One region of the Lentilitoribacter sp. EG35 genome, then DNA from elsewhere that is predicted to be linked to it. Evidence: riboswitches for the same ligand, from Rfam matches in the RefSeq annotation. Region 1 holds a riboswitch; the other holds the start of a gene.
The links. A riboswitch is a leader RNA that binds a small molecule or an ion and turns the genes downstream of it on or off. The one in region 1 is predicted to bind cobalamin.
Positions count from the first base shown of each region.

Region 2: it holds a riboswitch for cobalamin, as region 1 does, so the genes downstream of both, AB2J24_RS13955 (energy-coupling factor ABC transporter permease) here and cobU (bifunctional adenosylcobinamide kinase/adenosylcobinamide-phosphate guanylyltransferase) in region 1, are expected to answer to the same signal.

Region 1 covers NZ_JBFNGQ010000001.1:410,278-425,169, forward strand. The annotation lists gene AB2J24_RS01875 (cobyric acid synthase) at 90-1,553, shown strand; cobalamin riboswitch at 1,593-1,976, shown strand; gene cobU (bifunctional adenosylcobinamide kinase/adenosylcobinamide-phosphate guanylyltransferase) at 2,105-2,623, shown strand; gene cobW (cobalamin biosynthesis protein CobW) at 2,626-3,705, shown strand; gene cobN (cobaltochelatase subunit CobN) at 3,714-7,454, shown strand; gene cobO (cob(I)yrinic acid a,c-diamide adenosyltransferase) at 7,457-8,089, shown strand; gene AB2J24_RS01900 (DUF6732 family protein) at 8,377-8,616, shown strand; gene AB2J24_RS01905 (sirohydrochlorin chelatase) at 8,613-9,713, shown strand; gene AB2J24_RS01910 (precorrin-8X methylmutase) at 9,714-10,355, shown strand; gene cbiE (precorrin-6y C5,15-methyltransferase (decarboxylating) subunit CbiE) at 10,348-11,574, shown strand; gene cobI (precorrin-2 C(20)-methyltransferase) at 11,571-12,320, shown strand; gene cobJ (precorrin-3B C(17)-methyltransferase) at 12,317-14,140, shown strand; gene cobM (precorrin-4 C(11)-methyltransferase) at 14,140-14,892, shown strand, end outside.
Region 2 covers NZ_JBFNGQ010000008.1:8,664-23,555, reverse strand. The annotation lists gene AB2J24_RS13985 (SDR family oxidoreductase) at 1-683, shown strand, start outside; gene AB2J24_RS13980 (adenosine kinase) at 765-1,760, opposite strand; gene mutS (DNA mismatch repair protein MutS) at 1,762-4,485, opposite strand; gene msrA (peptide-methionine (S)-S-oxide reductase MsrA) at 4,651-5,304, opposite strand; gene AB2J24_RS13965 (hypothetical protein) at 5,319-5,639, opposite strand; tRNA gene AB2J24_RS13960 (tRNA-Ser) at 5,872-5,961, shown strand; gene AB2J24_RS13955 (energy-coupling factor ABC transporter permease) at 6,135-6,818, opposite strand; cobalamin riboswitch at 6,869-7,082, opposite strand; gene AB2J24_RS13950 (substrate-binding domain-containing protein) at 7,244-8,281, opposite strand; gene AB2J24_RS13945 (ABC transporter permease) at 8,331-9,353, opposite strand; gene AB2J24_RS13940 (sugar ABC transporter ATP-binding protein) at 9,356-10,888, opposite strand; gene AB2J24_RS13935 (LacI family DNA-binding transcriptional regulator) at 11,026-12,045, shown strand; gene AB2J24_RS13930 (SMP-30/gluconolactonase/LRE family protein) at 12,057-12,956, opposite strand; gene AB2J24_RS13925 (GlcG/HbpS family heme-binding protein) at 13,026-13,448, shown strand; gene AB2J24_RS13920 (L-idonate 5-dehydrogenase) at 13,468-14,505, opposite strand; gene AB2J24_RS13915 (2-hydroxyacid dehydrogenase) at 14,515-14,892, opposite strand, start outside.

The sequences.
Region 1 (14,892 bases):
CCGTGTCAGCTTTTTGAGCTGACGCGGTTTTTCTTTATGAGCCACAATTTTTCGTTCCCTCTTTTCTTTGCGGGTGTTATTCAGCGATTATGGCTAAAGCAATTATGTTTCAGGGTACGGGTTCGGATGTTGGTAAAACCGTGTTGGTTGCCGGTCTTTGCCGTCTTGCTGCTAATCGTGGCATTAAGGTTGCGCCATTCAAACCACAGAACATGTCGAATAATGCAGCGATTGCCGATGATGGTGGCGAGATTGGCCGCGGTCAATGGCTACAAGCCCTTGCGGCTCGTGTGTCACCATCAATTCACATGAACCCAATTCTGTTAAAGCCTCAATCAGAAACAGGAAGTCAGATTGTAGTTCATGGCAAAGTTTGGGGGCAGGCGAAGGCTCGCGAGTATAAATCGGTCAAACCAAAATTATTGACGTGCGTATTGGAGAGTTTTGAAAAGCTATCTCAAGAGTATGAACTGATATTGGTGGAGGGGGCCGGGTCACCTGCTGAAATAAATTTGCGAGATGGTGATATCGCAAATATGGGATTTGCAACAGAAGCGAATGTCCCGGTTATACTTATCGGCGACATCGATCGTGGAGGTGTCATTGCTTCCATTGTCGGCACATATCAGATTTTGCCGGATAAAGATCGCGATATGATTACAGGGTATTTGATTAATAAGTTCCGAGGGGATGTGTCACTTTTCGATGATGGCTTAACATCAATACACAAGTTCACAGGCTGGCTGAGCTATGGTGTTATTCCGTGGCTTAAAGCAGCTGCTAAATTGCCCGCTGAAGATTCAGTTGTTCTCGATAGAATGAGCGCAAACACATCAGGTAAGTTTAAAATAGCGATTCCAAGACTTCCACGGATGGCTAATTTTGATGATTTTGACCCGTTGATTGCAGAGCAGAATATTGACGTGCAGTTCATCAGTTCGGGGGAAGCTATACCCGGCGATGCTAATATTATTATCCTGCCAGGAACAAAATCGACAATTGCTGATTTAACTTATCTAAGGTCTGAGGGATGGGATGTTCAGCTTCGGGAGCATCTGAAAAAAGGTGGTTCAGTTTTCGGTATTTGTGGAGGTTTTCAAATGCTTGGCAGAAAAATCTTTGATCCTGATCGTATTGAAGGTGACATTTCTGAAATAGACGGTTTTGGTCTTCTAGATATTGAAACCATCATGGAACCTGAAAAAGTTACTCAGAAAACTGATGCGCGTTCGGAGTTTTTTGGTCAAGATATAAATGGTTATGAAATCCATATAGGCAGAACAACTGGCCCGGATTGCTTGCGACCGTTTTCGTTTGTGGGTGAGCGAGGCGAGGGCGCTATTACACAAGATGGGTTGATCTTTGGCACATATTTACATGGCCTGTTTACCGAAGATGATTTTCGCCATGCGTTTTTGAACCACTTCGGCATAATGCAATCTGAGCTAAACTATACTGAGATGGTAGATGTAGCATTAGATGATATTGCTAATGAACTCGAACAACTTGTAGATTTCGATGCTTTACTGAAGATTGCAGAAACTTCATCATAAAATCAAATTACCCAATTGACAGTCACTGAATGCGCGCTTAACAATCGCTCACCATTTGGTTTTTGTTTTGCAAGGTGCAAAGCAAAATTAAAAGGGAATGTGAGGAAGTTGACTCAAGTCGAGGACTTTAATCACAGCCGATCCCGCGACTGTAGAGCGAGTAGGCACCCCTTCGTTGTTTGGCTAAGAGCTTTGTAAATTCATATTGATGAATTGGGTTCAATGGCAAATTTCGAAAAAACCACTGATGGGCAACTGGGATAACACGGGTTGAACGCCTCTTTCTCTACGAATCGTTCCTCGCCCAGACGCCGGTATTCGATTTAGATCGAAGCCAAACATTGGGAAGGTAAGGGTGTGCTGATGACAGGAAACTGTCGAAATACGTGAGCCAGGAGACCTGCCAGAAGGGAACTGAAACAGGCTTGATGTATGTCAGGCCATTGAAGACACGGGGAGCTGTCTGAGTGGGAAATGTATTATATTCTATAAATGCGTCTGTAAACCAAGCATGGCCTGGGCCCATGCTGGCTATTATGCGTCGTTAGAAAATGTCTATCGCACGACATTATTTCGTGCTTGGTGGTGCTCGGTCTGGCAAGTCTTTGTTTGCTGAAAAACTGACACTTAACCTTGCGCCTTCATGCAGCTATCTTGCAACCGCACGCATCTGGGATGATGAGATGCGTGATCGCATTAATGAACATAAAGTACGTCGCGGGGATGAGTGGTTGGGCTTTGAAGAACCGATTGAGCTCGCGCATCAACTCAAGATATTGAATGATCAAAAACAACCTGTTCTCGTTGATTGCTTAACGATGTGGGTTACAAACCTCATGATGGAAGAGCAAGACGTAGAAGCAGCGAGCGATGAGCTGATTGATGTTCTCAAAACTCTCTCAGTGCCAGTTGTGTTTGTCTCAAATGAAGTCGGACAAGGCATTGTACCAGATAACAAAATGGCACGCGAATTTATTGATCATACTGGTCTTTTGCACCAAAAAATTTCTCAAGCAGTTGATGAGGTATATTTTCTCACCGCCGGACTGCCATCCAAATTAAAGGGCTGAACATGCTACAATCTAAAATTCCTGCAACGATTATCACAGGCTTTCTTGGCGCAGGTAAAACAACCATCATTCGATCGATGTTGCAAAATGCCGACGGCAAGAAAATCGCCCTCATTATCAATGAATTTGGTGACTTGGGTGTTGATGGTGATGTGTTGAAAGGGTGCGGAGCTGAAAACTGCACCGAGGAAGATATTGTTGAACTAACAAATGGCTGTATTTGTTGCACGGTTGCTGATGATTTCATTCCCACAATGGAGAAGCTTCTCGAGCGAGAAGAGCGGCCAGATCATATCGTAATTGAAACGTCAGGCCTTGCGCTACCACAGCCGCTTGTTGCCGCATTCAATTGGCCTGAAATAAAGTCGCAAGTAACCGTTGATGGGGTTGTGACTGTGGTAGACAGTGCCGCTGTTTCTGATGGCAGGTTTGCCCATGATCATGATAAACTAGATGCGCAGCGCCAGGAAGATGAAAGTCTGGATCATGAAAGCCCGTTAGAGGAGCTATTTGAAGACCAGCTTACGGCGGCGGATATGATTGTCCTAAATAAAGCTGATCTCATTGATGAGATCAAACTTGATCAGGTTAAAGCATCGGTACAAAATTCTATTGAGCGTAAACCAGCCTTTGTCGTAGCGCGCAATGGTATTGTCCCATCAGATGTACTGCTTGGGCTTGGTGTTGGTTCTGAGGACGATCTGGCAACTCGCAAATCACATCATGAGAAACATCACCATGATGAACATTCTGACGATGATCATGAACACCACCACCACCATCATGACCATGATGAATTTGAAAGCTTTGTGGTTGAACTTGGTGTGGTTAAAAAGCCAGAGGAGTTTTGTGTCGGTCTCAGCGAGTTGATCCAGGAATATGGTATTCTTAGGCTCAAAGGTATTGTTCATGTTCCAGACAAAGCCATGCGCCTCGTTATCCAAGCCGTAGGTGCGCGTGTTGATCAGCATTTTGATCGTCTGTGGAATGCTGATGAAGAGAAGTCTTCTAAACTCGTGGTCATTGGTTTGCATGATATCGAGCAACAAAAAATTGCTTCTGCAATCAAGGGATTGATCTGAGTTAAATCATGCATCTTCTCTTAGCGCAAAAAGGAACAATATCTGACGGAGATGAGGCCATTGATCTTGGTCAATCTCCGGGAGATGTGATTTTCCTTTCAGCAGCAGACACTGAGAATTCAAGTATTGCAAATGCTGTTAATGGTGTTGCTAATTTGGATTGGCGACTGGCTAGCCTTGGGCAGCTGACGCATCCAATGTCAGTTGACACATATGCTGAAAATACCGCTAAACATGCCAAGCTGATTGTCATTCGTGCACTTGGTGGTGCGGGTTATTTCTCCCATGCACTAGAAGCATTTTATGCGACTGCGAGCAACAACAACATCAAGATAGTCGTTGTTCCAGGTGATGACAAACCGGATCCGGAACTAGATCGGTTTTGCAATGTTTCAGGTGAAGACGTAGCTGCATTGTGGCGATACCTCATTGAGGGTGGCGCAAAAAATGCAGCAGGTTTTGTAGAATATTGTGAAACGCTACTTGAAGATAGAACAAGACCTGTTTCCGCTGCGCCGCTACTAAAAGCTGGATTATATTGGCCGCAAGAAACTGAACCAACCCTAGATAAGCTTAAATCAATTTGGATCAAAGGCGCTCCGATTGTAGGGATCAATTTTTATCGCGCGCTTATACAAAGCGGACAAACATCACCAATCGATGCTTTGATTAAGAAGATGCGGGAAGCCGGGTTAAACCCGCTTCCCATATATGTATCCAGTTTGAAAGAGGAATTTTCACAAAATGTTGTTTTGCATCTCTTTCGTCAAACGCCACCAAACGTGGTGATTAATGCGACAGGATTTGCGGTTTCAAAGCCAGGCAATGATTACGCCGCTACAGTGCTCGAGAGAAACGGTGCCCCAGTTTTACAAGCTGTTTTAGCGGGCGGGAATATTGAAGCTTGGGAGGCATCATCACAAGGGTTAGGGTCCAAGGATCTTGCAATGAATGTGGCATTGCCAGAAGTAGATGGTCGTGTGTTTGCTCAGGTGATTTCGTTTAAAACGGCAGATCATTATGATGAGAATGTTCAAGCGAATATTGTTCAGCATCAACCGCATGAATACGGCATTCAGCATGTTGTGGATCTAGCTAAATCATGGGCAGAGTTAGCGCATGCCAAGCCAAATGATAAAGCGATTGCGCTGATACTAGCAAACTATCCAAACCAAGACGGGCGCATTGGAAATGGTGTAGGTTTAGATACGCCTGCAAGTGTTATTGAAGTGCTTCGTGCTATGGAGGCCAATGGTTATGATGTGGGCGAATACCCCAAAACATCGCTCGACCTGATGGATGCCCTTCAAGGGGGTAAGACAAATTCTTCCAAAGTGATTCAAGATGTTCAAGTTGTGCTTGAGCTTAATGAATATATGAATCACTTCAACGGATTATCTCAATCCGTTCGTGATGAGATTCAACAAAGATGGGGTTCTCCAGAAGATGATCCGTTCTTTAAAAATGGAAAGCTGGAGCTCCCATTTATCCGCTGTGGTAAGACCTTGATCGGTGTCCAGCCAGCACGTGGGTATAATATCGATCCTAAAGAAAGTTACCACTCCCCAGACCTTGTTCCACCTCATGGCTATCTTGCTTTTTACATCTACTTACGAGAAATCGCCAAGATACATGCTGTTGTTCACATGGGTAAACACGGAAATTTGGAATGGTTGCCCGGCAAGGCTTTAGCTTTATCTGAGAGCTGCTATCCTGCTGCAATCTTGAAAGCTGTTCCAAATATTTATCCCTTTATTGTCAATGATCCGGGTGAGGGGACACAGGCAAAGCGCAGAACATCTGCCGTGATAATTGACCATCTTACACCTCCGCTTACGCGTGCGGAAAGCTATGGTCCACTCAAAGATTTGGAAGCGTTAGTTGATGAGTATTATCTTGCTTCTGGTTACGATCCTCGACGTTTAAAATTGCTCAAGAAGAAGATTTTTGAACTGATGCAAGATACCGATATTGCGAAAGATGTGGGTGTTGAAAATGACGCTAATGATGATCTGGCGTTGGAGAAATTGGATGCGTGGCTTTGTGAAATGAAGGAGATGCAAATCCGCGATGGGCTGCATATCTTTGGTGTTGCACCACAAAATCGATTGCTTGAGGATTTGACAGTGGCGCTTGCGAGATTGCCGCGCGGAGAAGGCGAAAAAGATAAAAGTCTTCATCGTGCAATTGCTACTGACCTTGAACTTGGGCATGGTTTTGATCCACTGGATTGTGATTTTTCAAAAACATGGGATGGACATCGCCCTGATGCGCTCAACAACGTGAGTTCGGAAAATTGGCGATCAAATGGTGACACAGTCGAGCGGATAGAGCTACTCGCAGCAGACTTAGTATCTGGCAGAACTGAGTGTGCCGAACAATGGGTGAATACAGATATCGTTTTGTTAGAAACGCAGAATCGATTGAAGCAAAGTGTAATTGATAGCGGCAAAAATGAGATCAGTAATATAATAACTGCGTTGGATGGAAAGTTCGTACCTCCCGGCCCATCTGGTGCGCCAACACGCGGACGTCCTGATGTTTTGCCTACGGGCAAGAATTTTTATTCCGTTGATAGTCGTTCATTGCCGACGCCGACTGCATGGGAGCTTGGCAAAAAATCTGCCGAGCTTTTGATTGCGCGCTACGTCCAAGATAATGGAAATTGGCCTACAAGCTTTGGCATCACTGCATGGGGCACGTCCAATATGCGCACAGGTGGTGATGATCTAGCGCAAGTTTTGGCACTGATGGGCGCAAGGCCAACTTGGGATATGGCCTCACGCAGAATGACTGGTTACGAAATCATACCTTTGGCCAAGCTTGGTCGCCCACGGGTAGATGTCACGCTCCGAATTTCAGGTTTTTTCCGAGATGCATTTCCAGATCAAATTGCATTGATTGATCGCGCTGTTCGTGCAATTGGCGCACTTGACGAAGATGCTGCCGATAATCCAATTGCTTTTCGCATGAAGGAAGAGGAGCAGGCCTTATTGGCACAGGGCGTTAGCGTAGAACATGCCAAGAAGCAGTCAGGCTACCGTGTATTTGGTTCGAAACCCGGTGCATATGGCGCTGGTTTACAGGCTCTCATCGATGAGAAGGGTTGGGAGTCTAAGGATGATCTTGCCGAAGCATATATGGTTTGGGGAAGTTATGCTTATGGTGCAAATGAAGATGGAAAATCTGAACGTGATTTGTTTGAAACTCGTTTGAAATCCGTTGAAGCAGTTGTTCAAAATCAGGATAACCGCGAGCATGATCTGCTTGATAGTGATGATTATTATCAGTTTGAGGGTGGTTTAACCGCTGCGGTGGAAAAAGTATCTGGTACGAAACCATCGATCTATCACAATGATCATTCAAGACCTGAAAAACCAGTCATTCGATCGCTTGATGAGGAAATTTCACGTGTGGTGCGTGCACGAGCTGTTAATCCAAAATGGATTTCTGGTATTATGCGTCATAGCTATAAAGGCGCTTTTGAGATGGCGGCAACGCTGGATTACATGTTTGCCTTCGCTGCAACAACCGGTGCCGTACGAGATCATCACTTTGAACTTGTGTATCAAGCCTATTTGGTTGACGATGAGGTCAGGCAATTTATTGAAGATAATAATCCGGAAGCTTTGAAAGAAATGGCAAATCGCTTTTTAGAAGCCATTGATCGAAATCTATGGCAACCGAAAAGTAATTCAGCGAAATTCCAGCTCAACGAGATGGCGAAACTAGATGGAAATGGGAGTTAAGCATGGCGGGTAAAATCACCGATAACATGACCGAAGAGCAGCTCAACGAGCGCCATACGGAAAAGATGAAGAAGAAAAAGGCCGCACGCGATAAGATAATTGCGACCAAGACAATCGAAAAAGGTCTTGTGATGGTTCATACGGGTAAGGGTAAAGGTAAATCAACAGCTGCCTTTGGTATGATTTTTCGTGCTCTAGGTAATGATATGAATGTCGGTATCGTTCAATTTGTGAAAGGTAAATGGGGAACTGGAGAGCGCAAAGTTCTTGAAGCCTTTCCTGATCAAGTTCAAATTACTGCGATGGGTGATGGTTTTACGTGGGAAACCCAAGACCGTCAGCGTGATATAGAGGCTGCCAAGCAAGCGTGGGAACGCGCTAAAGAGATGATTATGGATGACAGTACCCATATGGTTTTGCTGGATGAGCTGAATATTGTGCTGCGTTATGACTATCTTGATATTAACGAAGTCGTTGAGTTTTTAAAGCAAAAACCTGAAATGAAGCACGTTATTATCACTGGCCGGAATGCCAAGGATGAACTCATTGAAGCTGCCGATTTGGTAACTGAAATGACAATGATCAAACACCCGTTCCGTTCGGGCGTTAAAGCACAGGTCGGTGTGGAGTTTTAGGGGAGGGTTTATAGCTTCCGGTGCTGGAATACCGGTACTTCAGAATTGGGATTGAATGAGGTCAAAAAACTGGTCAATACTTTATGTATTTTGGGCTTAATTGTTTGACCGAGAGAATACAAAATTATAGATAACAAACGTATGTACGGTGGTGCCCTTTGAAGGGCTGAAAGAAATTCCGGTGCGGCTGACTTAAACCAAGGGCCAATTCCAGAACTATCGATCATCGAAGCTGTTTTCAGTTTCGGCGTCTCGTGCATCAAATGATGAAACACAAGGAGATGCCGATGCGCATTCTATCAATTACGACTGGACTCATTATTTTAGCTCAACCTGCATACGCCCATATGGGGCATGCTGGTGAATTGGCCGGGCACGCCCATTGGGTGGGAATTGCTGCTGGTGTTGCAGCAATCGCTATTGCTGCGGCTCTGGTCAAAGGCAAAAAGAACACTGAGGTGGACAACGAGCAAGACGATGTATCGTCGGAAGAGACTGCAAGCGGTGAAACTGGAGAAACAGCATGAGCGCTCAAGAAAAAATCGGCATCATGGTGTGTGGCCATGGAAGTCGTAATCAGAATGCCGCAAAAGAGTTTTCATCTGTCGCCAAGGGTTTGAAAAAACTCTACCCTGATACGCCCGTTGAATATGGCTATCTGGAATTTTGTAATCCGGTTATTTCAGATGGTTTGGATAAGCTTCGTGAACAAGGTGTTACCCGTGTATTGGCAGTTCCGGGAATGCTATTTGCTGCCGGGCATGCAAAAAATGATATCCCTTCTGTACTTAACACTTATCAAGCGCAGAACGACGGTATGGTTATAAATTATGGTCGTGAACTTGGTGTAGATCTCAAGATGATCCGCGCAGCAGGTGCGCGTGTTGAAGAAGCGGTGGAAGCTGCAAATAAAGAGCATGGTGAAGTGGGTAAGCACGAAACACTTCTCATGGTTGTCGGGCGCGGTTCATCTGATCCTGATGCCAACTCAAATGTGGCCAAGATCACGCGGATGCTCTGGGAAGGATTGGGCTTTGGGTGGGCAGATACTTGCTATTCTGGTGTAACATTTCCACTCGTCGCACCTGGCCTTAAACATGCAGCGAAGCTTGGTTACAAACGTATTGTTGTTTTCCCGTATTTTCTTTTTACGGGCGTTTTGGTCAAGCGTATATTTAGCTACACCGATGAGGTAGCGGCACTAAACCCTGATATTCAATTTGTGAAGGCCGGTTATCTCAATGACCATTCGCTTGTCCTGGATACATTTAAAGACCGGGTTGAAGAAGTAAAAGTCGGGCAGGCATTGATGAATTGCCAGCTTTGTAAATATCGTGAGCAGGTTTTGGGCTTTGAGGATCAAGTGGGACTGCCGCAGGAAAGCCATCATCATCATGTCGAGGGTATTGGCGGTGGTTTAGAAGATTGCCCGTGTAATGGCGATTGCGATGCCTCTTGCCGCGATCAGGAATTTTGTGAGAAGCATAATCTTCCGTTTACACCGATACATTCACATGATCATTCTCATGATGATGGCCATACTCATAGTCATGATCACCATCATCATCCATATCCGCACGCAGATCATCCACACGGACCCGTTTCAATGACAAAGAAGACATAAATGTCTTCTTTGTCATACGAGCGAAACCCTGCCGAAATTTATCGAAAGTCATTTGAAACTATACGGCAGGAAGTGGATTTATCCAGGTTTGGCAAAGGGTTGGATCAACTGGTTATCAGATTGATTCATTCTTGCGGGATGGTTGATATTGCTGATGATGTTTTCTTCTCAAAAGATGCATTTACTAGCGGACGCAATGCACTTGAAAACGGTGCTAAGGTTTTTTGTGATGTTGAGATGGTTAGAAAGGGCATTATCCCTCGCATGTTACCATCGGAAAATGAGGTTGTTTGTTTGGTGAATGATCCAGATGTTCCGAATATTGCGCAGAAGAAAAATACGACGAGATCAGCGGCTCAGGTTGATTTGTGGAAAGATCAGCTTAAAGGGTCGATTGTGTCCATAGGCAACGCGCCAACAGCTCTTTTTCGATTATTGGAACTTTTGGATGAAGGTTGTGAAAAACCGGCTTTAATCATTGGCATGCCTGTTGGTTTTGTCGGTGCAGTTGAATCAAAGGCCGAACTTGCTGCCAACCCACGTGGCGTGCCTTTTGTTACAGTTGCTGGTCGTCGTGGAGGATCTGCAATGGCCGCCGCTACGGTAAATGCACTAGCTGGTGGGTTGAACAACAATGGTTAGAACTCCCTGGCTTTACATAATCGGTATAGGCGATAATGGTTTAGACAGCTTAAGCGGCCAAGCAACGAGACTGTTTGAAGCAGCTGAAACCGTTATTGCGCCTGCGCGCGTTCTCGAAGAAATTGAAACAGGTGATCGTGATATTATCCCCTGGACATTTGGTGTTTCTGAAACAATTATATTGATAAAGCAGAGACGCGGTACACCAACCACTATATTGGCAACTGGTGATCCTATGCATTTTGGGATCGGCGCCACGTTGCGGCGTTTTTTTGATGCGGATGAGATGGTTGTTGTACCATCGCCTTCCGGCTTCTCGCTGGCAGCATCAAAGATGGGGTGGCCGCTACAGGATACAGCCCAAATATCACTACATGGCCGCGCAGTGGAGGGGCTTCATACACATCTGGTGCCAAAGGCAAAGATATTGTCTTTAACGTCAAATGAGAGGACAATTTTTGAAGTTGCGAAATTATTAGTTGCTCGTGGATTTGGTTCATCTCGGGTTACGGTTCTTGAGCATATTGGCGGAAAGTGCGAAAAGATTACGGCATTTAAAGCTTCTGAAATCTCGGCGGAACTGAATAGCTTTGCTGATTTCAATATTCTTGCCATCGCATGTGAGGCTGATGTTTCGGCACCTGTCCTATCGCGAGTTCCTGGCTTGGCTGATGAAACGTTTGAGCATGATGGTCAGCTAACAAAGCGAGAAGTCCGTTCCGTCGTACTTTCGTTTTTAATGCCATATCAAAATGCAGTCCTGTGGGATGTTGGAGCAGGGTGCGGTTCAGTATCAATTGAATGGATGCGATCTTCACATGGTGCCTGTGCAATTGCAATTGAAGAAAATACTGAACGCTGTGATATGATTTTGGCGAACGCAAAGAACTTGGGTGTGCCAAAGTTGCAGTTGGTTCAAGGCGAAGCACCTGCGAGTTTGGAAGGTTTACAAAAGCCCGATGCCATATTTATCGGCGGTGGTTTAACGGATAAAGGCGTGTTTGATGCCTGTTGGTCCGCATTGGATGAAGGCAAGCCGCTTGTAGCAAATGCTGTGACTGTTGAAAGCGAAGCGAAGTTGATCGCCTTACATGAAAAATACGGTGGTGAACTTGTTCGTATGCAAATTGCAAGGGCTGTGCCAGTTGGTCGTTTTTCCGGTTGGAAACCTTTTATGCCAGTTACGATATGGTCAGTATTAAAAGGGGCTAACCGATGAGCGGCACACTTTATGGAATTGGCGTAGGTCCGGGTGATAGCGAGTTAATGACGTTGAAAGCATTGCGCATATTGCGTGAGTGCCCTGTTGTAGCCTATCCAGCGCCAGACAATGGTGAAAGCTTTGCCCGACAGATCGCAGCGCCATTTATATCGGAAGATCAGAGCGAAATTCCCATTGTCATTCCAATGCGTGTTGAAAGATTTCCTGCACAGGAGGTCTATGATGCTGTTTCTCACAAAATCGCTGAGCATTTGCGGCATGACCGCGATGTTGTTGTTTTGTGTGAAGGGGACCCGTTTTTTTACGGCTCATTTATGTATTTGTATGAACGCCTTGCAGATAAATTCGAATGTGAGGTTGTTCCAGGCGTTTCATCAATGATGGCAGGAGCATCTGCGTTAGGCAGGCCGCTTGCAGCTAGAAATGATGTGCTGACTGTTATTCCTGCACCTTTGCCAGATGAAGATATCTCGCGCCAACTAAAGAGTTGTGATGCTGCATCCATTATCAAGATTGGCCGCCACTTTGAGCGTATTCATAGTCTGTTGACCAAAGCCAAACTGATAGATTGTTGTGGTTACTTGGAGCGGATCAGTCTTCCTACACAAAAAATCATGCCGTTGGCATCGGTGAACCCCACTGAAGTTGCTCCCTATTTTTCAATGATCTTGATGTACAAAGGTGCTGAAGATTGGGTCTCTAACTTACCTATACCAGAGAAAGAGGCGGAACGTTTACAATGAAGCCTGCAATCATAATTCTGTCCTCGTCTGCAATGGCAGTGGCAGAGAAAATTAAGCAAAGCACTTCCGGCGAAATTCATGGATTTGAGAAAAGAGTCCTAAGCGCGGATGTTGTTTTTGGAGATGTAAAGGAGCATCTAGCTGAACTTTTCCTAGCCAGACGCCCGATTGTTGCTGTCATGGCAATTGGTGCCGTTACGCGTTTGTTGGCTCCATTACTTAAAAACAAGATTAGTGAACCACCTGTTCTGGTGGTTGCAGAAGATGCGTCGAGCGTGGTGCCATTACTGGGTGGTCATCATGGTGCAAACGAAATGGCTAGAGTATTGGCAGATGATTTAGGCGCTCACGCAGCTATTACGACTGCTGGTGATCTCCATTTTGGTGTAGCGCTTGATAATCCTCCCAAGGGGTATGTATTGACGAATCCCGAGAGCACAAAAAATGTAATGGCAGCGTTGGTAAATGGTGCGAATGTTGATTTAGTGGGAGATGCACAATGGCTTCGAGAAAGTAAATTGGCGTTTGAAGATGGTGCTGAAGTTCAGCTTACGGTTACACAAAAACTGAGTCATCCCAAGGAATTAGAGCTGGTCTATTACAAAAAGAGTCTGGTTCTTGGCGTGGGCTGTGAACGCGGTTGTAGTGCGGACGAACTCATAGAGCTTGCCGAAGCGACGATGAATGAAAATGGATTTTCCGAAGCTGCCATCGGTATGGTTTCATCAATTGATTTAAAGGCGGATGAAGCTGCAATTCACGCATTGGCGCGACGGTTTGACTGCCCAGCGCAATTCTATAACTCGGATGAGTTACTTGCTCAGACGGATCGATTGCAAACTCCGTCTGACATTGTTTTTGGTGAGGTTGGCGTTTACGGCGTGGCGGAAGGCGCAGCTTTGGCTGCTTCTGGAGGCGACGGCGATTTGATCGTGGCTAAGCAAAAGAGCCAGCGAGCGACATTGGCTATTGGGCAAGCTTCAGATGTGTTTGTGGATACATCAAAAACAGGGAAGCAACGTGGTCGATTATTTGTGGTTGGGATAGGGCCAGGAAATGACGCATGGCGTTCACCAGAGGTAACACAATATGTTTGTATGGCGACAGACCTTGTCGGATATTCACTTTACCTCGATTTGTTAGGTCCGCTTACACACGGTAAGACCCGTCATGACTTTGATCTTGGTAAGGAAGAAGCTCGCGTTCGCCACGCTATGGAGCTGGCGGGAGAGGGCAAAGATGTTGCCCTTGTTTGCTCAGGTGATGCTGGAATTTATGCGATGGCAACGCTTGTCTTTGAGCTGTTGGATAAGGCTGACGGTGAAGACGGATTAACGCCAGATGCAAAACGAATCGAGATCGCGGTGTCTCCGGGGATTTCGGCATTGCAGGCAGCTGCGGCTCGTATCGGCGCACCACTTGGACATGATTTTTGTACAATTTCACTCTCGGATCTTCTAACACCGCTTGAAGATATTGAACGACGTGTGAGCGCTGCCGCCATGGGCGATTTTGTTATCGCATTTTATAATCCTGTTTCACGCAAACGCCGCACTCAACTTGCGTGGGCGCGGGATCGTTTGCTTGCTGACCGACCACATGACACACCTGTCGTGTTGGCCACTAATTTAGGACGCGAAGGTGAAAATGTACGCGTTGTTAAACTTGGCGATTTGGACATCAATGACGTTGATATGCTGACTGTCGTGATTGTTGGTTCGAGTGAAAGTCGAACAATCAATACAGGCGATGGTAAAACATGGGTTTATACACCGCGCGGATATTCCGGTAAAAGTGGTTCCTCAATGGGTGAGAAATAATGAAAGTCTATTTTATTGGTGCCGGGCCTGGTGCGCCTGATTTGATTACTGTGCGCGGGTTAAAGCTCATCGAGCGCTGCCCCGTTTGTCTTTATGCGGGTTCGTTGGTTCCAGAAGAGATTGTGCAGGCTGCTCCAAAGGATGCGCTTGTTAAAGATACTGCGCCGATGAACCTTGACGAAATTATTGATGACATCAAAAAAGCGCATAGAGAGGACAAAGATGTCGCGCGTGTGCATTCAGGCGATCCGGCTATTTACGGTGCAACGGCAGAACAAATGCGTCGGCTTGATGCGCTAAATATAGCTTATGAAGTTATTCCGGGCGTGCCGGCTTTTGCGGGCGCTGCGGCAAAACTTTCGACAGAATTGACTTTGCCAGAAATAGCACAGACAGTCATTATTACCAGAACTGGTATGAAAGCCTCATCCATGCCGGATGGAGAACAACTTGAGATTTTAGGTCAATCTAAAGCAACACTTGCGATCCATCTTTCTATTCGTAATCTTGATTATATCAAAAATTCACTTGAACCTTATTATGGGTTGGATTGTCCTGTGGTCGTCGCATATCGTGCGACGTGGCCTGACGAGCAGTATATCTTTACTACGCTGGAGAATATGAAGGCAGATGTACGCAAGGCTAAGATTACGCGTACAGCTTTGGTTATGGTTGGAAAAGTGTTTGGCGATGTCAATTTTAGAGATTCAGATTTATATAATTCTGAATATAGTCATGTGTTGCGAAATGTA
Region 2 (14,892 bases), on a different contig from region 1:
TTGCCTCGGAAGGCGCTAACGTAGTTCTCGGCGCAAGGCGTAAAGCCGAATTGAAAAAAGTAGTTGATCAAATTATTCTTAGTAATGGCAAAGCATCCTGCTTTATCGGTGATGTGACTGACGAAGCCTATTCCAAGCAGCTCGTGGATCATGCATTAGAAAAGTATGGCAAACTTGATGGTGCATTTAATAACGCGGGAATCATGGGGAACATGGGTCCGGTTTCTGAGATGGATTCAGCAAATTGGGATGCTGTAATTGCGGCCAACTTATCCAGCGCATTTTATGCTTCTAAAGCCCAAATACCAGCAATGATTACACAGGGAAAAGGAGCTATTGTGTTCACTAGTTCTTTTGTCGGGTCCAGCAATGGCGGTATGCCGGGAATGGCCGCTTATGCTGCCTCAAAAGCTGGGATGACCGGATTAACGCAGGCGCTTGCATCTGAACATGCTGGCGAGGGTATCCGTGTAAACGCTATCCTTCCTGGAGGAACAAAAACTGCAATGGCGGGAGATGATCCCGATACTCAGGAATTTATTGCGAACTTGCATCCGTTGAAACGCCTGGCTGACCCAAAAGAGATTGCGCAATCGGCGTTATACTTGTTATCTGATCGATCAAGTTTTGTAACAGGCGCACAGCTTAGCATTGATGGCGGAATATCTGTTCGGTTGCTTTAATCTTACGCTGCTGGCAATTGTGTAGCCAGCAGCTTTATTGTTAAAATTGATACTTCGATCAACCTGTTATTGTGCGTTAGTTTATTTCAGAATACCGGATTCTTTAACAAGATCTGGAATTGATACTTGCAGTCTTGGTCCAATATACTGAATGACTTGCGATGCAATAAAGTTTCCTAATTTGGCACATGTTTCCAAGTCATGATCGTGGGTAAAGCCATATAAGAAACCAGCTGCATAAAGATCGCCAGCGCCAGATGTATCAACAATATTTTCGACATGATGGCCATCTACGATAATAGTTTCATCTCCATTGATAACGATCGAGCCTTTTGGGCCACGTGTCACGGTCGCAAAATTGCAATCGCGGCGCAGATTTTCAACCGCTACATCAAAACTATCGGTCTCGTAGAGAGATTTTACTTCATCTTCATTGGCAAAAACGATGTCAATCGTACCTGTTCTAATAAGGTCCAAAAACTCTACGCGATGACGATCAACACAAAAAGAATCAGAGAGTGATCCGGCCACCAATCGGCCATTCTCATGAGCTATCTTTGATGCCAAGCGGATGGCATCTTTTGCACGCGGCGGATCCCACAGGTAGCCTTCGAAATATGTAACCTTTGAATCAGCTACGACTTGCACATCGATATCTTCTGGCCCGATCTCAACGCAAGCACCAAGGTAGGTGTTAAATGTTCGTTCCGCATCAGGTGTAACAAACACCATGGATCTAGCAGTCGGTGGTGTTCCGTCTAATGGCACACTTTCAAATTGCGTGCCAATGGCACGAATGTCATGGGTAAAAATCTCACCGAGTTGATCATTGGAAATTTTTGCAAACAAAGCTGTTTTTGCGCCAAATCCTGCTGCGCCTGCGGCGGTGTTGCAAGCACTTCCGCCAGATGTTTCAATGGCCGGTCCCATGCGTGCATATAGTGTTTTAGCTCGATCAGAATCGATCAGATTCATGGCACCTTTGATAATGCCATTGTCTTCGAGAAATTTATCATCACAACGCGCGATAATATCCACAATAGCATTTCCGATACAAAGGATATCAATAGATGGCATTTTAAGTCTCATTTTTGTTTTGATGGCGCTTTAGCTCGTAAAGCTTTTCAAGGGCTTCGCGTGGCGACATATCATCTGGATTGAGGCTTTGCAAAAGATTTTCTACTTCACTCGGTTCATTCTTTCCATGATGCGTTGGTATATCGGCTTTGACGGAAAATAGCGGCAAGTCATCAATAAGTTGTTGAGCTGGATTTTCTCTATCATTTTCTTCGAGTTGTTTTAGAACTTCGCGCGCGCGATGAACAACAATATCTGGCAATCCAGCAAGTCGGGCAACTTGAATTCCATATGATCGATCTGCAGTGCCAGGCCCGACTTCATGCAAAAAAACTACATCGCCATCCCACTCTTTGACCTTCATGGTGGCCGTCGAAAGACGGACCAATTTATCTGATAAGGCTGTAAGTTCATGAAAATGTGTCGCAAATAGTCCCCGGCTACAGTTTACTTCGTGTAAATGTTCAACGGCAGCCCACGCAATTGAAAGCCCATCAAAAGTTGATGTGCCGCGGCCAATTTCATCCAGGATCACGAGTGATTTTTCGGTAGCTTGATTAAGGATAGCTGCTGTTTCGACCATCTCGACCATAAATGTCGAGCGTCCACGAGCCAGATCATCGGAAGCTCCCACGCGAGAAAATAGGCGGTCCACGATACCAATATGAGCATGCCCCGCGGGAACATAAGAACCCATTTGTGCCATTATAGCGATAAGTGCATTTTGGCGAAGAAAAGTTGATTTACCACCCATATTAGGACCAGTAAGCAACCAAATTGCTGCGTTTTGTTCTGTTTCATTCGGTGAAAGATTGCAATCATTTGCAACAAACGGATCAGCTGATTGTAGTCGAAGTGCTTGTTCAACAACCGGGTGACGACCTGCGACTATGTTAAATTCATGTGAATGGTCCACTTGTGGACGGCAATATCCCTGCTCTTGGGCCAAATCAGCATTTGCGATGGCAACGTCAATTGTAGATATCGCATCAGCTATATTTTTGATTAAGGATGCATGTTTGACGACGAGCTCGCAAAGTTCGTCGAATAAGCTTAATTCTATTTGTATTGCTTCATTGGCAGAGTTTGCAATTTTGCTTTCAAGTTCCGCCAACTCTGTGGTGGTAAAACGCATAGCGTTGGCCATCGTTTGCCGGTGAATAAATTTAGCCTTTGCTTCATCATCTGATGTTAAGGCACTAGCGTTTTGTGCAGTTACTTCAATGAAGTAACCAAGCATATTATTGTGCTTGATCTTAAGGTTTTTTACAGATGTTTCTTCTGCATATTTGAGTTGCAACCCGGCAATAACCTGCCGAGATTGATCACGCAAAGCTAGGCATTCATCTAATGTTTCGTGGTAGCCTTTCTTTATGAAACCACCATCGCGTTTAAGCAGCGGTAATTCGTTAGAAAGTGTCTTATTTAAGCTATCAAGAAGTTCCGCTGGTAGTGAAGATAGATGTGTAACAGCATCTGAGATCTCAACCGGCATATGCCGATCCCCAAATATGGATAGAACTTCCCTTGACGTGCTAATGCCCATACGCAATGTACCGAGGTCTCGTGGACCTCCTCGATTGAGAGCAAGACGTGATAATGCACGTAGCATATCTGGCATAGCCTTGAGTGCTTCTGCAAGTTGTTCGGATAGCATATTGTCTTTGATAAACCAACTCACCGAATCAAGCCGAGTATTAATTTCGTCAGGGTCAGTAAGTGGTGACATGAGGCGTTCTGCTAAAAGGCGGCCACCACCTCCAGTTACAGTTCGATCTATTGCTTTAAGCAGACTTCCGTTTTTCTCGCCAGATAAAGTCCTGACAAGTTCCAGGTTCGCACGTGTTGCTGGGTCAATAAACAGATTTTGCCCATCTCCATCCCGAGAAGGTTTTTCCAATGGCGGGCGTTCATCCAGTTGCGTTTTTTCGATATAGCCGATGGTAGCCGCAATTGCTGCCAATTCTACCCGAGAAAAATTACCTATGCCATCAAGTGCGGAAATATCAAAGAACCGCTTTATACGATCTTCGGCAACCGTACTATCAAACATCACAGCGGGTTGAGGGACAGCTGTCGTTCCCAAAATATCAAATGTTGCGCGAAGATCTTCATCATGAAAAAGGTTTTCTGAAACAACCAATTCACTTGGTTCAATGCGCAAAATATCAGCTAGGAGTCTGGTCTTTGTTGATGTACAAACCCGAAATTGCCCTGTTGAGATATCTGCCCATGCAAGTGCGAACTCATGCTCACCACTTGTTTTAAGGCGAGCGGCTGTCATCAGATAATTTGATTGCGATGGGGTAAGAAGTTTTTCCTCTGTCAGCGTTCCCGGTGTGACAAGCCTGACGACATCACGCCGCACAACAGACTTGGCTCCACGTTTTTTTGCCTCGCTTGGAGCTTCTGTTTGTTCGCAAACAGATACACGGAAACCTAGAGCAATTAGTTTTTGCAAATAATCATCAGCAGCATGAACGGGCACGCCACACATGGGAATATCTTCGCCCATATGTTGACCGCGCTTAGTCAGCGTTATGCCCAGTGCGCGAGATGCATCCACAGCATCGTCAAAAAATAGTTCATAAAAATCGCCCATACGGTAGAACAAAAGTGAGTCTGGGTTTGTCGCTTTGATCTCAATGAATTGTTCCATCATCGGCGTCGCTGATGCACGGCTTTCTTGGCTAACAAGATTACTTAATAAATGGGGATCTTTAATAGATTTTTTGTTAGTCAAAATGTGTGCCGGCTCATGCGAATGCGGACAGATGGGAGTTTGCCCGTGAGAGAAAAATCATCTGCTCACACTAAACATTGGCAGGAGAATAACAACTGTAATAAGCAATTTCTCACAATTCAATCATGTGATTGATGAGTAATTTACTTAGGATTTAACACAAGTAACGCCCGTTCCTCGAAGGTTACAATAGCCACCGGGGTTTTTTGCCAGATATTGCTGGTGATATCCCTCAGCATAATAAAAAGTATCAAGCGGCTTAATCTCGGTTGTAATTTCTGAGGAAACACCTGCTTTACTAAGGTTTTTTTGATATTGTTTTAAACTTAATTTGGCGGCTTCTAGTTGAGCTCTGGTAGTCGTATATATTGCAGAGCGATAAGTTGTACCCACATCATTGCCTTGGCGCATGCCTTGAGTTGGGTCGTGTTCTTCCCAGAATGTTTTTAGAAGCTGTTCAAATGTAACTTTTCTGGAATCAAAAACGACTTGCACAATCTCTGTGTGTCCTGTTTGTCCTGTGACCGTTTCTTCATAAGTAGGGTTAGGTGTAATGCCCCCGGCATAACCAGTTGCCGTGACAAAAACACCATCAATTTGCCAATAGAGACGTTCAACACCCCAAAAGCAGCCCATCCCAAAATAGGCAGTTTCCAGGTTATCCGACCATGGGCCTTTTAAAGACATCTGATTGACAAAATGAAACTCAGATGTCGCTATGGCATCACTGCGACCAGGTAATGCGTCTGCCGTAGTTGGCATTTGTGTTTTTTTCGAAAAAAAATTCTCAAACAACATCATTCATCCTTTGCAACTTATCGCGTAAAAAAACGATCTTCGGGTTTTTCGCGTTTATAGCTTAGCGCATAGAACAAAAATGACAGCACTAAAAATACTACCGAACTTGGCTGCAGTAATATCCATTGCGCGACCGGGTCCCACGCTTCTTTTAAAAGATAAGTCTGAATGAGCGTTGTTGCAAGTTCCAGAGATTCCGGATTAAACCCTTCCCAAGATTCACCGAGAGGAGCAAGCGTTAGCTGACCGACAACGACCGAGTGAAGTGCATCCACAACCCCAACAATGATTGCAATAATGAGGCAGATGATACTGATAAAGCGGAAAATAAATCTCATTCGTTTTAAACTTTTCTGAAGGTCGTATTGTAAATCTTGGCATAGACTTAATTTACGTATCTAGATTGTGCAATGCCACCAGATATCTTGCGTCTATCAGCTTGTCGAATTTTGCAACAAAAATACTAGAAAGTGATTGCTAAAACATTGGTTCTGGCTATATTGCGCGGAAATCCTAGCAAGAACTACCGAGCTAGTGTTTAATCTTATCACCGTATAACGCGATAAGAACGGAGAGGTGGCCGAGTGGTCGAAGGCGCACGCTTGGAAAGCGTGTAGGCGGGCAACTGTCTCGAGGGTTCGAATCCCTTCCTCTCCGCCATTTCTAACTTTTGTGGAAATAGCATAGCGAATTTGCGGTAAAACAGGCAAATATTTGATCTGATGCCGCAAAGAAGTTTCTCTAGCACCAACAAAAATAGCAGCAAAATTATGCTGCTATTGATACTTTCCTTAAATGCTCCAAATCATTTTTGGATTTGGGAATAAGGACTACTATGCCGCAGGATTATGCAGGCGATTGTATAATATAGGTGAGTTTGAAGCCCCGCGAAGTGTTTTTGCACCGTATAGGACTGCCAAATCAGCAATTGGTTCAACAAGAATGACAAGCATATAAGCGGCACCGAATGACGCAACGCTAGACAGGTTTTCTGCGCCGAAGCCTTGGCCATAAAATGCCCAGAACGCAACCCAGCCAACAATGCCGGCTTGGTATGTTGTCGATAGCGCAAGTGCTTGTTTATAGGATAGATCCACATAAGCCGTTTTTGGCGCAATAATGCGCTTTGCAAGCATACCAACAGCCCAAAGCGGAACAAGCAATGTTGTTAAGTTGATGCCATATTGCGGCAAATCAATTGGCGCGAACAATACGCCTTGAAGAAGAAGGCCTGCCGCCAAACCAATTGCTGCGGCACCGCCGCCAAACAAAAGATAAAGGGTTGAGCCCAAAATAAAGTGAACTTCCGAAACGCCAACTGGATAATGGGGAAGTACTTGAAAGAAAACAAATACCAAAATGGTTGAAATTACACTTCTTACTGCTAGTGCTGAGATACCACCATCATGTTTAATTGTATCAAGTGCCATTTTTCCTAAAAGACCAGCAGCACCAACTGCAGTTGCATAGCTCAAAGCGATTTTTGCGCCATCAACGACGCCAGGTTCTACATGCATTATATTACTCCTTGTTCGCACCCACCGTGCGCGAGTTTAAGTTTTGGCCGATTCGGCCGGTTGCTGATGGCAGGTCTCCTGGCTCATGGTTTCATGTTTTTCTCACCTTCCCAGCCAAGTTGGCCAGTGGTATAACGAGATTAACAACCACATACAGTTGCGGGGGCAGCCATAGATTAGGTTCCTTTTGGATACGCCTTGCTATGTTCCCTTTTATTTTCGTCCGCTGTCTAGCTTTCAAAAACCATCTCTGTTGTTTTTGCAGAATCGCTTTGATTGAGCAAGTTATAATTCGCAAGTTTGGGGATTTCAGATCTGTTCTGATTAATGGGGAGATGGAAATGCAGTTAGAAACTGAATGCAATATCATTTATTACACGTAAAAAGGCGGCCAACTTGGCCGCCTTTTGTAACGCTTAGATGGCCTATTTGCCCCAGATTTTTGCGTATGCTTCACGGTATGGCGACTGGGGGTCAAATTGATTGCTATCACCCATAGCCTTAAGGCCTTCTTCCGTAACAAGTGCAGGTGAAGTTATGTAACCAGAACATGCTTCACCCTGGATTGCACGGTTCAACTCATCCACGAGCTGCCAACCTTGTAAATTTAAAGGCTCGGCTACGGTGATCGCTTGATACTGATTTGTGCGAATGCGCTGAAAAGCTGCCTCAGAACCATCGCCAGCCGAGCCGGCTTTAGGTGCCCCATCCCCAGCAATACCAGCTGCGGCAAGTGCAGGGCCCATAAAGTCAAAATATAAGTCATTAATAGCCAGGGCATGCGTCCATTTTGCACCGTATTTCTGCAATAATGACGTCGTCAGAGGGCCCATTCGAGCAGATGTATCGGCAATAGGCGTATCTACATACTCAAGAACGGTGCCACCCATTTTCTCAATGGTTTCTTTAATGCGATCTGCTTTATCAATCGCAATCTGGTAGGTTGAATCTGTGAAGATAACAACGGCAGGCTTACCGCCAGCATCTTCAACTGCCCATTCAGCGGCCGTTTCAGAAACAGTCATGGCATCCGTTGATACATTTGCGAAGATGCCGCCCGGTGCATCGCAGCCAATTTTTGGACCTGAGTGCCAGGATACCATAGGGATTTTTGCGGCTGCAACGGTTTCAAGCGCAGCTTGTTGTTCAACAGCATCAAAACCGTTGATAACAATACCTGCGGGTTGCAATGCCATCGCTTGTCCAAATGCAGCAGTACGGCCTGAAATTGAACCAGCGCCATCAATTACGCGTACGTTCCAACCAATTTTTGCGGCAGCTTCTTCAACGCCATTGGTAACACCCAAGATGCCACCGTTTTTTAGATCGCCAGCCAGAACAACAATTGTCTTATTATCTGCTGCTTTTGGTCCGGTGGTTGGGCCATCCCATTTCGCCATCTGAGCGTTCGCAGCCGAAAAGCTTGAACCTGCAATAATTGTGCCTGCTAGCAGGACTTTCATAAATGTACGTTTCAGCATGGTTACCTCCATAGTTGCTGATGAAGTTTAATTATTTTTTGACTGCGCCCTTTCGTCTTTGCGCATAGCCAGCAATTCCAATGGCGATCAATAATGTTGCGCCATTAAACATCGGCTCAACCCAGAACGAGCCGCCAAATTGCTGAATTCCTGAAATGCCCACAGCAAGAATGGATACACCAATAATGGTGCCCCACACATTTACGCGGCCGGGTTTTATTGTCGTTGATCCTAAGAAAGCGCCTACAAGAGCGGGGAGTAAATATTCGAGGCCAACACTTGCCTGACCAATTCTTAGTTTTGCCGCAAGGATAACGCCTGCCAGAGCCGTCATGATCCCTGACGCTACGAAGGTGCCAACAACAAATTTTCGTGTTGGAATGCCATTGAGTTCGGCAGCTTTTTGATTTGCGCCAATCGCATAAAGATATCGGCCCATGGGTGTATATTCAAGCACAAGCCAGAGCGCTATCGTAATGACAAATACGTAATATGCGGTGATCGGTAAGCCAAAGATGAATGTACCGCTGATGGAATAAAACCCATCGGGCAAAGCGCCTACAACCTGACGGCCACCAGTGTGCCATAAAGCTAATGCATAAAGTACAGTGCCTGTTCCCAATGTTGCGATGAAGGAGTCAATTTTTGCAACCTCAACCAAAACACCATTTAGAAAACCAACCAATGCGCCAAGTATAATGACAATCAATACAGCAGCAGGCCAGGGAACTCCGTAAAGTGTTTGAAGTGAGATCGCTAGAATATGCCAAAGCACAATTCCATATCCAACCGTTAAATCAATACGCCCTGCGGCCATGGGGATCATTGCAGCAAGGCTAAGTAGTGCAATAATGGCTTTGTCGGATAAAATGGCGCGAAGATTCAGCATCGTCGGAAAAGTATCCGGCAACATGATGGAGAAAAGAATTATCAGAGAGATGGTAAGGATTAACAGACCATAAACTGGTATATAGCGGACTAGTTTTTCTCCGAAACTCAAACCCTTTACTTCTGCTTTTGTTGGCTCAAGAGCGCCAGATTCAATAGATTGCATAACTAACTCCTACCCGCTTCAAGTTCGGGTGAATTTTGAGCAACGTCCCCAGCGGAAGCTGCTTGAATAAGTGTTTCGGTCGAAAGGCTAACGCCGGAAAGTTCTTCGACGACCTGTCCCCGACTAAAGACAATAGCGCGATGACAAATCGCGGCGACTTCTTCAAAATCCGTAGAAACCACGATCACGCCCATTCCAGTGGATAGTGCTTCAAACAACAATGCATAGATTTCAGCTTTTGCGCCCACATCAACACCAGCTGTAGGGTCCTCTGCAATCAATAATTTGCGGTTAGTCGCTAACCAGCGCCCGACAATAACCTTTTGTTGGTTTCCGCCCGATAAGGCTTCAATCGCGAGTGTTGGATCATTTGGGCTAAGTCCTAAATCACGCCCCAATTCATATGCTTTACTGTCTTCGGTCTTTGACGACATGAATGAGAATAACCCGCGTCCGGTAGCTTCAGGGTTCAAATAAGCATTCTCGCGAATGGTTAGACTTGGTGCGATAGATTCAACAACACGATCACGTGCAACAAGACCGACCCCTGATTTCATTGCCGCTCTTGGTGTGCTTAGATCGGGCTTCTCTCCATCAAGAATAATTTCGCCGGTAAATGGACTGGCACCGTAAAAACTGCGCCCAATTTCCTCGTGGCCTGCGCCGCGTAGTCCAACCAACCCTACGATTTCACCATGATTGATTTTCATATCAAGCGGGCCGGCAATACCTGAGCATAAGGCACGAGTTTGAATAACAGGTGCGCCAAGATTAACCCCTGGACGATCAATCTCCCGGGTTTTCTTACCCACGATAAGGTTAACCAATTCTGGAGGGTTCGTATGAGCAATGTCACGCATCCCGACCATCATTCCATCCCGCAAAACAGCAACGCGATCAGCAATTTTGAAGACTTCATCAAGGCGATGAGAAACATATATCATCCCCACGCCTGCTTCCTTTAACGGACGAAGCGCATTGAACAAGCGTTCCACTTCGTCCGCAGGGAGAGAGGCTGTTGGTTCATCCAAAACTAAAAAATCGCATTCAACAGATAAAGCTCTTGCAATTGCTACAAGTGATTTTTCTGTTCGGCTAAGGTCAGACACTCGGGTTGTTGGGTCAAAATCACAATTAACTTTTCTAAGTGCACGCGCTGCATTATCTTCAGCGTTCTTCCAATCGATTAAACCAAGTCTACGTGCAAAACCTTGTGCTAAAGCCATGTTTTCAGCAACAGTCATCCATTCCACCAAACCTAAATCTTGGTGGATAAATGCTACCGCTTGCCGTTCATCCAGTCGTGAAGGAGAGTGAGTATAGCGTGTTCCATCAATAGAGACATGGCCTGAATCTGGATTGTGAATACCGCCAAGAACCTTGATAAGTGTTGACTTGCCAGCGCCATTTTCTCCCAAAAGCGCAACGATTTCACCGCGAGCAACATGTAATGATACGCCACGTAGTGCAAGCGTACCGCCAAATGATTTGACGATATCATCGAAAAACAAGCCATTTTGCGCTGACTTTGGCATTTTATTCTCCTCCACCACCCAGTTAACAGTACCTCAATTTGCATGTTACCGGTAACATGCGCCTATAATGTCTTGCAAATATTATCAGAGTCAAGCAAAATGTTACCGATAACTTACTTTTTTAGAGCGGCGCGAAATTGGCAAAAAAATCAACGAGAAAACGAGGGGCAACATTAAGTGAAGTGGCTGCTGCTGCAGGAGTTTCCAAGATGACCGCTTCACGCGTGTTAAGAAATGCTGATGGTTTCACAGAAGAAACGCGCAACAAGGTTATGCAGCAGGTTGATCGTTTGGGCTATGTGCCTAATCGGATTGCAGCCGCATTTGGCTCATTTGAAACATCAACTCTCATTGGTGTTTCCGTTCCTAGTTTAACCAGTGGCCTTTATGGCCCGGTGTTGGATTCAATAGATCGTACATTTCTAAAGTACGGTTATCAGACGATGATTGGTGCGCACGAGAGATCGTCTGACACTGAGGAAGAATGGTTACGCGCCATTTTGGCATGGCGCCCGGCAGGTGTTATTCTGAGCGGTCGAAAACATACGCCAGCGACGCTCGATATTTTAAAAGCACAAGCTATACCAATTGTTGAGATTTGGAACTTAAATACCAGCCCATTAGATGTTTCCGTGGGTTTCAATCATTTCGATTGCGGGCACGAGATGGCTAGATATATGCTGTCTAAAGGCTATCAGAAAATCGCCTACGTTGGGGCTAATCGAAATGAGGGTGGTACCAATGAGACGAGACTTGATGGGTTTGAGGCAGCATTAAGTGATATGTCGCTTGGCTTGGTATCCAAAGAGATTTTGGTTGATCATGCAGGTTTTTATTCAGGTTATTACGGAACCGAAAATGTACTTAGCCGCACAAGTGACATCGATGCTATTTATTATCAAGATGATACGATGGCTGTAGGTGGCCTATTCTATTGTCAAAAACTTGGCATAGATGTTCCTGCCGATATCGCGATTGCCGGTTGGGGCGGGATGGAGGTTACCTCTGTACTCCCACGGAAACTGACGACCACAACAGTGGCAACCCAGACTTTAGGAAAGGCGGCAGCCGAGGCGCTTGTTGCCCGAATTCGGAATGAGCCGACAAAAGACGTAACCGTTGTTGAAACGCGCCTTATTCCTGGTGAAACTGTTTAACTAGGTGCAATCTAGGGTTTCTGAATACCGCTTCTGTTTAAAGTAATGGTGTAGAGGCTGGTTGTCGCTGTGATGAACAATTGATGCTTTGCTCTACCACCAAAACATATGTTCGAGACAGTTTCAGGAACAAGGATTTTACCCAGAAATTTACCAGTCGGGCTGATGCAATGTACGCCATCTCCTGCAGATGTCCATACATTTCCGTCTTCATCTAGCCGGAAACCATCGGCACACCCAGGCGCTACTGTATGAAAGTCTGTGCCGTCATCGACATTGTTTCCCTCAACGGCATAACAGCGAATAAGGCGATTGGCATTCTCGTCAAATATCTTTCCCGTGTCAGCCACATATAATTTCGTCTCATCATGAGAAAAGGCGAGCCCGTTGGGACAGTCAAGATCGGTAACAACAGCCGAAATCTCTTTGGTATCGGGATTAATCCGATAAACCTGACACGGGAGTTCTTGTTTGGACTTGAAGCCTTCATAATTGGTCATGATGCCATAATGCGGATCGGAGAACCAAATTGAACCATCTGATTTTACGATAACATCATTTGGCGAGTTTAGCGGTTTTCCTTCGAAACTGTCGGCAATAATGGTGATTGATCCATCATGCTCGGTTCGCGTTACTCTACGTGTGCCATGTTCACACGAAACAAGCCGCCCTTGCAGATCCCGCGTATGGCCATTGGTGTAGTTTGATGGTTCGCGATAGATAGAAATACCATCACCCGGGGTCCATCTCATGATTCGATTATTTGGAATGTCAGAGAACAGAAGGCAATTTGCATCTCCGAACCAGACAGGGCCTTCTACCCAGTCAAAACCAGTTGCTAATTGTTTAACAGGCGCATTTCCCAGCACATAGGTAGAAAAGAGTGGATCCGCTGCTTCATAGAACGACATCTATTTATCTCCGCATCAATTTTTGTTATCGATAACATATATTTTGTAAACAACAAGTGGAAAACCCACATGAATTTTAAAACAAGTCTCATCCTAACTCACAGCGCAACTTTGGCAATGCTTCAGGCTGCTGTTAATAAAGCAGAAGCTCTGGATCAGCCGCAATGTGTCGTCATTGTTGATGCAAGCGGCGAGCTTCTTGGCGAAATCAGAATGACTGGCGCAAAGTTCTTAAGTCGCAAAAGTGCCCTGTCGAAAGCATTAACGGCGGCATCCATTCGTGGACCAAGTTCAAATGTCCCAGAAGCTGTAAGGCCTGCAATCTCTGCAGCAACATCTGGTAATGTTACTGGCTTAGCAGGCGGTTTACCTATCATCAAAGATGGTGTTTGTGTAGGTGGTATCGGAGTGGGATCAGGTTCTGGCGAACAAGATATTGAGGTTGCGCTCACAGCGCTTGAGGCTGTCGGCGCACAGGTAGATTTCAGCTAAAGAGCTTGTCTCCACTTGGTTAAGTGGAGAACTCTATTTGGGCCTTCATTGCTTGGGTGCGGTCTCCGGCGATTTCAAAACCTTTGATGGCGTCATCCAGTTTCACTGTGTGGGAAATTAAAGGGCGTACATCAATTTGTTTTTGCTGCATAAGGCGAACAGCAATTTCAAATTCCTCATGAAAACGGAATGAGCCGCGTAAATCTAGCTCTTTGGCAGTAAGTGCCTGCATTGGAACTGTCATATCCCCGCCAAGGCCGAGTTGCATTACCAGGCCACGAGGACGCATGGTCGAAATTCCAGCAGCGAGAGCCGGAGCTGCGCCCGAGCATTCAAACAAGACATCAAAATATCCTTTGCCAGCTTTGTACTGATCAAGGTCTGCGCTTGCTTTGGCCATATTAATAACTTTATCTGCGCCAACTTTTGTAGCATAGGCAAGAGCTGCATCTTCGAGATCTGTGACTATAATTTCTGCAGCACCCGCTGCACGCGCTGCCAGTACACATAATGTGCCAATGGGACCTGACCCCGTGATCAGTACTTTCTTTCCTAGCATTTCTCCAGCGCGACGGACACCATGTAGGCAAACTGACAATGGCTCACCCATCGCAGCTTCTCCAGCAGTTAGCCCATTCGCTTTGACGCATTGGTTTGCATTGGCGACAATCTTCTCCCGGAATGCGCCTTGAATATGTGGGAACGGCATTGCTGATCCATAAAACCGCATATTTTCACAATGATTTTGTAAACCTTCGGCGCAATATTGGCAGTTATTGCAAGGTCGTGATGGTGACAGAGCAATAAGGTCACCAACGGCAAACCCACTAACACCTTCACCTAGTTCCTCGATGTAACCGGAAACTTCGTGGCCCAGAATCATTGGTTCTTTGACTTTAATTGTATCGCCAATTCCGCCATGATTGTAGTAATGGAGATCGGAGCCGCAGATACCGCCTGTTGCGATGCGAATTAAAACTTCACCTGCCTTTAGCGTATCAAGTTGAGTCTCTTCAATTCGAAGATCTTTAGCTTTGTGAATTACAATCGAACGCATAAAATTACCTTATGTAACCGGAGATAGTAGTGGTTTACCATCAAATTGAGCTATGAGATTTGCAAGAACAAGGTCACCCATTGCCTCGCGTGTTTCGACTGTACCAGAGCCATGGTGAGGTTGTAATAACACATTATCAAGCTCAAGAAATCGTGGGTTGAGATGAGGTTCACCTTCAAACACATCAAGCGCGGCTGACCCGACAGTGCCCGCCTCTAGCGCGTCCAGAAGTGCAGTTTCATCTATATTTGCAGCACGAGAAACATTGATTACCATCCCATCCGGTCCAAGCGCATTGAGCACGTCTTTGTTGATAATATGTTTTGTTTCTGCCGAGGCCGAGAGCGATACAAAGAGAATGTCGCTGTTCTTTGCTAATTCTATGGT